DNA from 2 places in the Cupriavidus nantongensis genome. Region 2 is predicted to be linked to the other one. Evidence: predicted binding sites of a transcription regulator. Region 2 holds the regulator's gene; the other holds the start of a gene.

Region 1 (3,401 bases), on a different contig from region 2:
CGCTTCCCAGGCACCGGTGCCCGACGCCGGATAGATGATCACAGGGTGCCGGGTCTTGAAGATTTCCTTGATGCCGGCCAGCACCTTGCGGCCGAGCGCGCCGAACTCCGGGCCACGGTGGTCGATGGTCGGATAGCTCATCGCGCGCAGGATACGGTCCGGCACCGGGCTCGGGCCCGGGATCTGCAGGAAGTGGCGGCCAGAGGGATGGAAATCGAGCTGAACCATGAAATCGTGTCTCCTCGTTGTTTTATGAATTTTGAATGCAATCTACTATAGCAGGGCGATCCGGATGATCCAAGGCGAAAATTGACGGCATGTTGTCGTGGTTAACCCGTGTTTTGAACGAAAAAGGCAAGATACAGTAGAATCCGCGCGAAGCGGACAGAGGATATTGAATGCAAAACTCATATAACGATGACCGGGCCACAGGCGTTGCCGGACCCATTCCGCCGCCGTCGCTGCCGCGCCTGGAACGCCCGCGCCTGCATGACACCGTAGTCGGGCACCTGCGCCAGTGCATCGTCGAAGGCGTGTTCGCGCCGGGCACCAAGCTCAATGAGCGCGAGCTATGCGACACCCTGGGCATCTCGCGCACGCCGCTGCGCGAAGCGCTCAAGGTGCTGGCGGCCGAAGGCCTGATCGACCTGGCGCCCAACCGCGGCGCCAGCATCTCGCGCATGAGCGAGGCCGAAGTCAGGGAGAGCTTCGAGCTGATGAGCGGGCTCGAGGCGTTTTCCGGCGAACTGGCCTGCGAGCGCATCACCGCGGCCGAACTCGCGCAGATCAAGGCGCTGCACTACGGGATGCTGGCCTGCCGCGCGCAGAACGACCTGCCGGGCTACTACAGCCGCAACCAGGAGATTCACGACCGCATCAACGAGGCCGCGCGCAACGGGGCGCTGCGGCAGACCTATCAATCGATCAACCGCCGCCTGCAGGCGCTGCGCTTCCGCTCCAACCAGCAAAGCGGCAAGTGGGACGACGCGGTCGAGGACCATGAAGAGATGATCCGGGCGCTGGAGGCCCGCGACGGCAAGCGGCTGGCGGCGGTGCTGAAGCGCCACTTGCTGGAAAAGCGCGACGCGGTACTGCCGCTGGTGTCGGGTGACGGTACTGAGGCCAAGAATCTTCTTAAAACGACCGACGCGTAGACGCAGCGGCAGCCTTTTTCCCAGCCAGGCCCGGATTTTTCTTGCCTCCTCGCGGATACTGTATATATTTACAGTACCTGTATGGATAAACAGTGGAGTCCCGGCATGGAACACCTGATCCGCGTGCAAAACGACTATGACCGCCAGGTGCTGGCCTGGCTGCGCCGCCGCATCGGCGATGCCGCGCTGCAAAGCGCGGTGCAGCGCCTGGCAGGTTCAAGCAAGCCCTACCTGTCCACGATCTGCCGCAGCCTGGGCATCCGCCCGCCCAGCCGGCGCCAGTTCGCCGCCGAGACATCGCGCATCCACCGCGCGGTAGGCGACAGCTACCTGGCTCGCATCAGGGAAATCCTGGCGAAAGGCCCGGCGCAAGCGTCCCCCCACCAGTAGGCATTTGCCGATCACCGGCCAGGCGCGGACCCTCGCGCACGCGTCGGACGTATCATGAAAGCCCCGTTGCCGTCACACGGCAGCGGGGCTTTTTGTTTCGCAACATATTCCTCCCTCCAAGGCCGACATGAGCGAACTCCGCATTCCCACCCGCGCGCTGCACCAGTGGGTTACCGATCTCTGGCTTGCCGCCGGCAGCAGCCCCAAGGAAGCGCAACAGACGGCCGACCACCTGGTCGGCGCCAACCTGAGCGGACATGACTCCCACGGCGTCGGCATGATCCCGCGCTACGTGCTGGCGTGGCAGGCGGACGAACTGCAGCTGAACCGGCAGGTCAGCGTGCTGCAGGACGGCGGCAGCCTGCTCAGCCTGGACGGCAACCGCGGCATGGGACAGGCAGTGACGGCGCAGGCCATGGAGATGGCCATCGCCCGCGCGGGCGAGCACGGCGTCTGCGTGCTGGGGCTGCGCCAGTCGCACCACCTCGGGCGCGTCGGCCACTGGGCCGAGCAGGCCACGGCCGCCGGCATGATCTCGATCCACTTCGTCAACGTGCTGTCCAAGCCGATCGTCGCACCCCACGGCGGCTACGACGCGCGCTACGGCACCAACCCGTTCACCATCGGCGTGCCGATGGCGGGCGAGCCGCCGCTGGTGCTGGACTTCGCCACCAGCGCCATCGCGCTGGGCAAGGTACGCGTGGCCCATAACAAGGGCGTGCCGGTCGGGGCCGGCTGCCTGCTCGATGCGCAGGGCCAGCCCACTACCGATGCCGCCGTGATGTACCCGTCCGCCGGCATGCCGCAGGGCGCCCTGCGGCCCTTCGGCGAGCACAAGGGCCACGTGCTGGCGGTGATGTGCGAACTGCTCGGCGCCGCAGTGACCGGCGGCCATACCATCCGCCCGGAAACGCTGCGGCACGAGCACGCGGTCTGGAACAACATGCTGGCGATCGTGTTCGATCCCGCGCGGCTCGGCACCAGCACCTCGTTCGGCCATGAAGTCGCGGCCTTTGCCGACTGGATGAAAAGCGCACGGCTGCAGCCCGGGCAGGCCGGCATCCAGCTGCCCGGCGAACCGGAGCGCGCATGCCGCGCCGCCCGCGCGGAGCAGATCCCCATCGATGCCGGCACGCTGGCGCAGCTGGACGACGCCGCCGCGCGCGTGGCGGCGGCGCGGGCCAGCGCGCATCCCGCGCCAGGTCCGCTGTCTGCGCTGGCGCGCGGCTGACTATCATCAGATATGCGCCCGGCGCGGTGCGCCATGCACGCCCGGGTCGATGCCTGATTCACTACCGGACACTGACATGAGCAAGATCGGCTTTATCGGGCTTGGCGTGATGGGCAAGCCCATGGTGCGGCACCTGGTCGATGGCGGGCATGCCGTATTCGCCCATAGCCGCAGCGGCGTGCCGCAAGACCTGCAGGATGCCGGCGTCAGGCCCTGTGCCAGCGCCGAGGACGTGGCCAGGCAGTCGGAGACCATCATCCTGATGCTGCCCGACACGCCCGATGTGGAAAAGGTGCTGTTCGGCGAGCGCGGCGTGGCCGACGGCCTGGCCGATACCGCGGGCGGCGTCACGGTGATCGACATGAGCTCGATCTCGCCGATCGCCACGCGCGAGTTCGCGCGTTGCATCGAAGCCCTTGGCGCGGACTATATCGACGCGCCGGTATCGGGCGGTGAAGTCGGCGCGAAGGCCGGCACCTTGTCGATCATGGCGGGCGGCAAGCAGGAGGTGTTCGACCGCGTGCTGCCCATCCTGCAGCTGATGGGCAAGAACATCACGCGCGTGGGCGCGGCCGGCGACGGACAGGTGGCCAAGGTGGCCAACCAGGTGATCGTGGCGCTGACCA
Region 2 (3,401 bases):
GAGAAGTTCCGTAGCGGCGGCTGCGAGGTGGAGCGTGAGCAGAAGCGCGATGGCGAATACAAGGAAGAGCGCAAGTGCAAGCGTGGGCCGCGCGGTTACGAGCAAAAGCAGAAATACCGAGACGGCCCTTGCCTGATCGAGCGCGAATGGAAGCGCGACGGGGAATTCGAAGAGAAGATCGAGTGCAAGCGCTGGTAACTGGTACGCGCCTTGCCATGCCAGACGCCGTTGCCGGCCAATGGCAAAGACCGAGATGACGCCTGGCTCGCGCGCAGGTTAAAATCCGCACCCGGCGCCGACAATACCTGCAAGTCCAAGGGCGCCGTTTTTCATTCCCCGGGGGCGGTATGTTGGTTCGAACGGCACTGATTGGCGCAGCGATGGCAACCATGGTGGCAGGGTGTGCCACGGGTACTTCCGAGAAGGACGTCCGCGCTCGCCCGCCGATGCGGCTATTTACGCCGGTGAAAATGGCCGAGGTCGCAAAATGCCTGCGCAACAATCTCGGCGATGAGGCGACGCTGGTCCAGCTGCCGGCGAAGAACCAGACCGAAATCCGTATCGGCCAGAGTACCGCAGGCGGTGAATATCAATACGCCTACCTGATCTCCCTGACGGCACAGGCCGACGGCACGGCGCTGGAATTGCGCAAGACCGATACCTGGTTTCCCCAGCTGACGCCGACGGAACTCGAGGCCGAAGCCAAGGCGTGCGCGCGTAGCTGAGCGGGACCGAGGCCTGGCGACGCGGCGAGCGCCCGCGAATCTCAGTCAGGCAGCGAGCTTTTCGGTGGTTTCAAGTTCCAGCATGCGGCAGATGGCCGCCATGCTGCCGACCATGGTGCGGCGTTGCGTACCCTGGTAGACGCGTACGCCCTTGCTCTGACGAAACGGCACGGGCTTGACCGGACGGCGGGCGGCGACGTGGTGGATTTGCGGCATGGTGGCACCTCTTTTTAGGCAAAGCGGGGTCAACACCCGGCAAGGCGGGCGGCGTCTGCAAAGCAAGGGAAGCGGGTGGGCCCGCGCAGGCGAAGGGCCTGCGATGGTGCCCGGCTAGAAGCCGGAAGAGCGGATCAGCCCGACGGCGATGCCTTCCAGCGAGAACTCTTCACCGGGCTCGACGATGATGTTGGTGAAGTCCGGGTTCTCGGCAATCAGTTCGATATGGCCACCGCGCCGCTGCAGGCGCTTGACGGTAACGTCGTCGCCCAGTCGCGCCACCACGATCTTGCCGTTGGCGGCCTCGCTGGCGCGGCGCACGGCGAGCAGGTCGCCGTCGAGGATGCCGGCGTCGCGCATGCTCAGGCCGCGCACGCGCAGCAGATAATCCGGACGCTCATCGAAGACCGAGGCATCGACCTGGTACTGGCGGTCGATATGCTCGGCGGCCAGGATGGGACTGCCCGCTGCAACGCGGCCCACCAAAGGAAGCGTCAGCTGCAATACGCCGGCCATCGGCAACGAGAACTGGTCCGGCAGCTCCGAATCGCTGCGCGAGACCTTCAGCCGGATGCCACGCGACGCGCCCGGCGTCAGTTCGATCACGCCTTTGCGGGCCAGCGCGCGCAGGTGTTCTTCGGCGGCGTTGGGCGAGGAGAAACCGAACTCCGCTGCGATCTCGGCGCGGGTAGGGGGGAAGCCGGTACGGCGGATCGTGTTGCGGATCAGATCGAAAATCTGCTGCTGCCGGGGTGTCAGGGTCGCCATGGGATCGCCGTTCCGTGCAGGGCCGCTGGGATGGATGACGGAGGCTCTGGTCCGTTATCCAGCATCCGGCGGGCCGGGCACTGTATGTTTAAACAGTATGCTGTGATTTTATACAGTATCGGCGTCAGTGCAAGCAGAATTTTGAGGCTTGTCGCATGGACGCCGGCCAGGGCGCCTGATCCCGGCGCGTGCCCCCGCTACAATCGCCTTTCCCTTATCCAGAACAAAATCCTTGCGCGCTCCCATGACCCAATTGCCTCGCATCGTCGTATTGGCCACCGGCGGCACCATCGCCGGTGCGGCCGGCAGCGCCGCCAGCAGTGCCCGCTACCAGGCGGCGACCGTGCCGGTGGCCTCATTGCTGGCGGCGGTGCCGTCGTTGCAGTCGCTGGCCCGCATCGAGGCCGAGCAGGTGGCGCAGGTCGACAGCAAGGACATGACCTTCGCGCTGTGGCAGGCACTGGCGGCGCGGGTCGGGCACTGGTCGGCGCAGCCCGGCGTGGCTGGCATCGTGATCACGCACGGCACCGACACGCTGGAAGAAACCGCGATGGCGCTGCACCTGACGCAAGCGTGCCCGGTGCCGGTGGTGATGACCGCGGCGATGCGTCCGTCGACGTCGCTGTCGGCGGACGGGCCGCTGAACCTGCTCGATGCGGTGCGGGTCGCCGCCCATCCGGATGCGCGCGGCAAGGGTGTGCTGGTGGTACTGAACCAGCAGATCCACGCGGCGCGGGACGTGGCCAAGGCGCATACGTCGGCGGTCGATGCCTTTGTCTCGCCGTGCGGGCCGCTGGGGTTCGTGCAGGACGACTACGTGCGCTTCGCCCGTGCGCCCCGGGCGGCAACGCCGATCGGGCCGATGCCGGCGGCGTGGCCGCTGGTGGAGATCGTAGCCAGCTACGCCCAGCCGGGCAGGGTGGCGGTGGATGCGCTGGTGCAGGCAGGAGTCGCCGGGCTGGTCGTCGCCGCGGCCGGCAATGGCTCGGTCCACGAGGTGCTGGCGGCGGCCCTTGCCGACGCCGCGGCCGCCGGAGTGGCGGTCGTGCGCAGTTCGCGTACCGGTGCCGGGCATGTGGCGATCCCGCCGCAGCCCAGTCCTGCCGATGGTGTGTTCGTGTCTGCCGCGGACCTCAACCCTTACAAGGCGCGCGTCTTGCTGGCGCTCGCCCTGGCGGCGGATGCGGGGCTGGCGCGCGCTCCGGCGCGGTTGCAGGCAGTCTTCGCCAGCGCCTGATTTGTCCGTGAAATCAGCGGCTTGCGTTGTTGCGGCGCGGCGGGCTATAATTTAAGGCTATTCAACCTTGCCACACCGGACTCGTGACGCCCGGGTGGCTAATCCCAAAAGGAGCGTCAATGCGTCATTACGAAATCGTCTTCATCGTCCACCCGGACCAGAGCGAACAAGTGCCGGCCATGATCGAGCGCTACAAGCAGCTCGTGACCTCGCAGAACGGCAACGTTCACCGCGTGGAAGACTGGGGCCGTCGCCAGATGGCTTACATGATCCAGAAGCTGGCCAAGGCCCACTACGTTTGCCTCAACATCGAATGCGGCAAGGAAACCCTGGCTGAACTGGAACACGCATTCAAGTTCAACGACGCCGTCCTGCGCCACCTGATCGTGCAGACCAAGAAGGCCGAGACCGCACCTTCGCCGATGATGAAGGAAGTGCAGCGCGAAGAAGCCCGC

Evidence for each region. The regulator LexA, encoded in region 2, represses DNA repair genes until DNA is damaged. The targets are predictions, from matches to a motif close to ACTGTATNNNNATACAGT.
Region 1: a site for LexA is predicted at 1,212-1,229, ahead of A2G96_RS27950 (CppA family protein). Genes of this name have one in related genera too.

The regions. Positions count from the first base shown of each region.
Region 1 covers NZ_CP014845.1:1,548,511-1,551,911, forward strand. The annotation lists gene A2G96_RS27940 (pyridoxal-phosphate-dependent aminotransferase family protein) at 1-228, opposite strand, end outside; gene A2G96_RS27945 (GntR family transcriptional regulator) at 399-1,154, shown strand; gene A2G96_RS27950 (CppA family protein) at 1,260-1,544, shown strand; gene A2G96_RS27955 (malate/lactate/ureidoglycolate dehydrogenase) at 1,672-2,775, shown strand; gene A2G96_RS27960 (2-hydroxy-3-oxopropionate reductase) at 2,852-3,401, shown strand, end outside.
Region 2 covers NZ_CP014844.1:3,217,560-3,220,960, reverse strand. The annotation lists gene A2G96_RS14870 (hypothetical protein) at 1-198, shown strand, start outside; gene A2G96_RS14865 (hypothetical protein) at 381-725, shown strand; gene A2G96_RS33870 (hypothetical protein) at 771-941, opposite strand; gene lexA (transcriptional repressor LexA) at 1,056-1,709, opposite strand; gene A2G96_RS14855 (asparaginase) at 1,954-2,946, shown strand; gene rpsF (30S ribosomal protein S6) at 3,066-3,401, shown strand, end outside.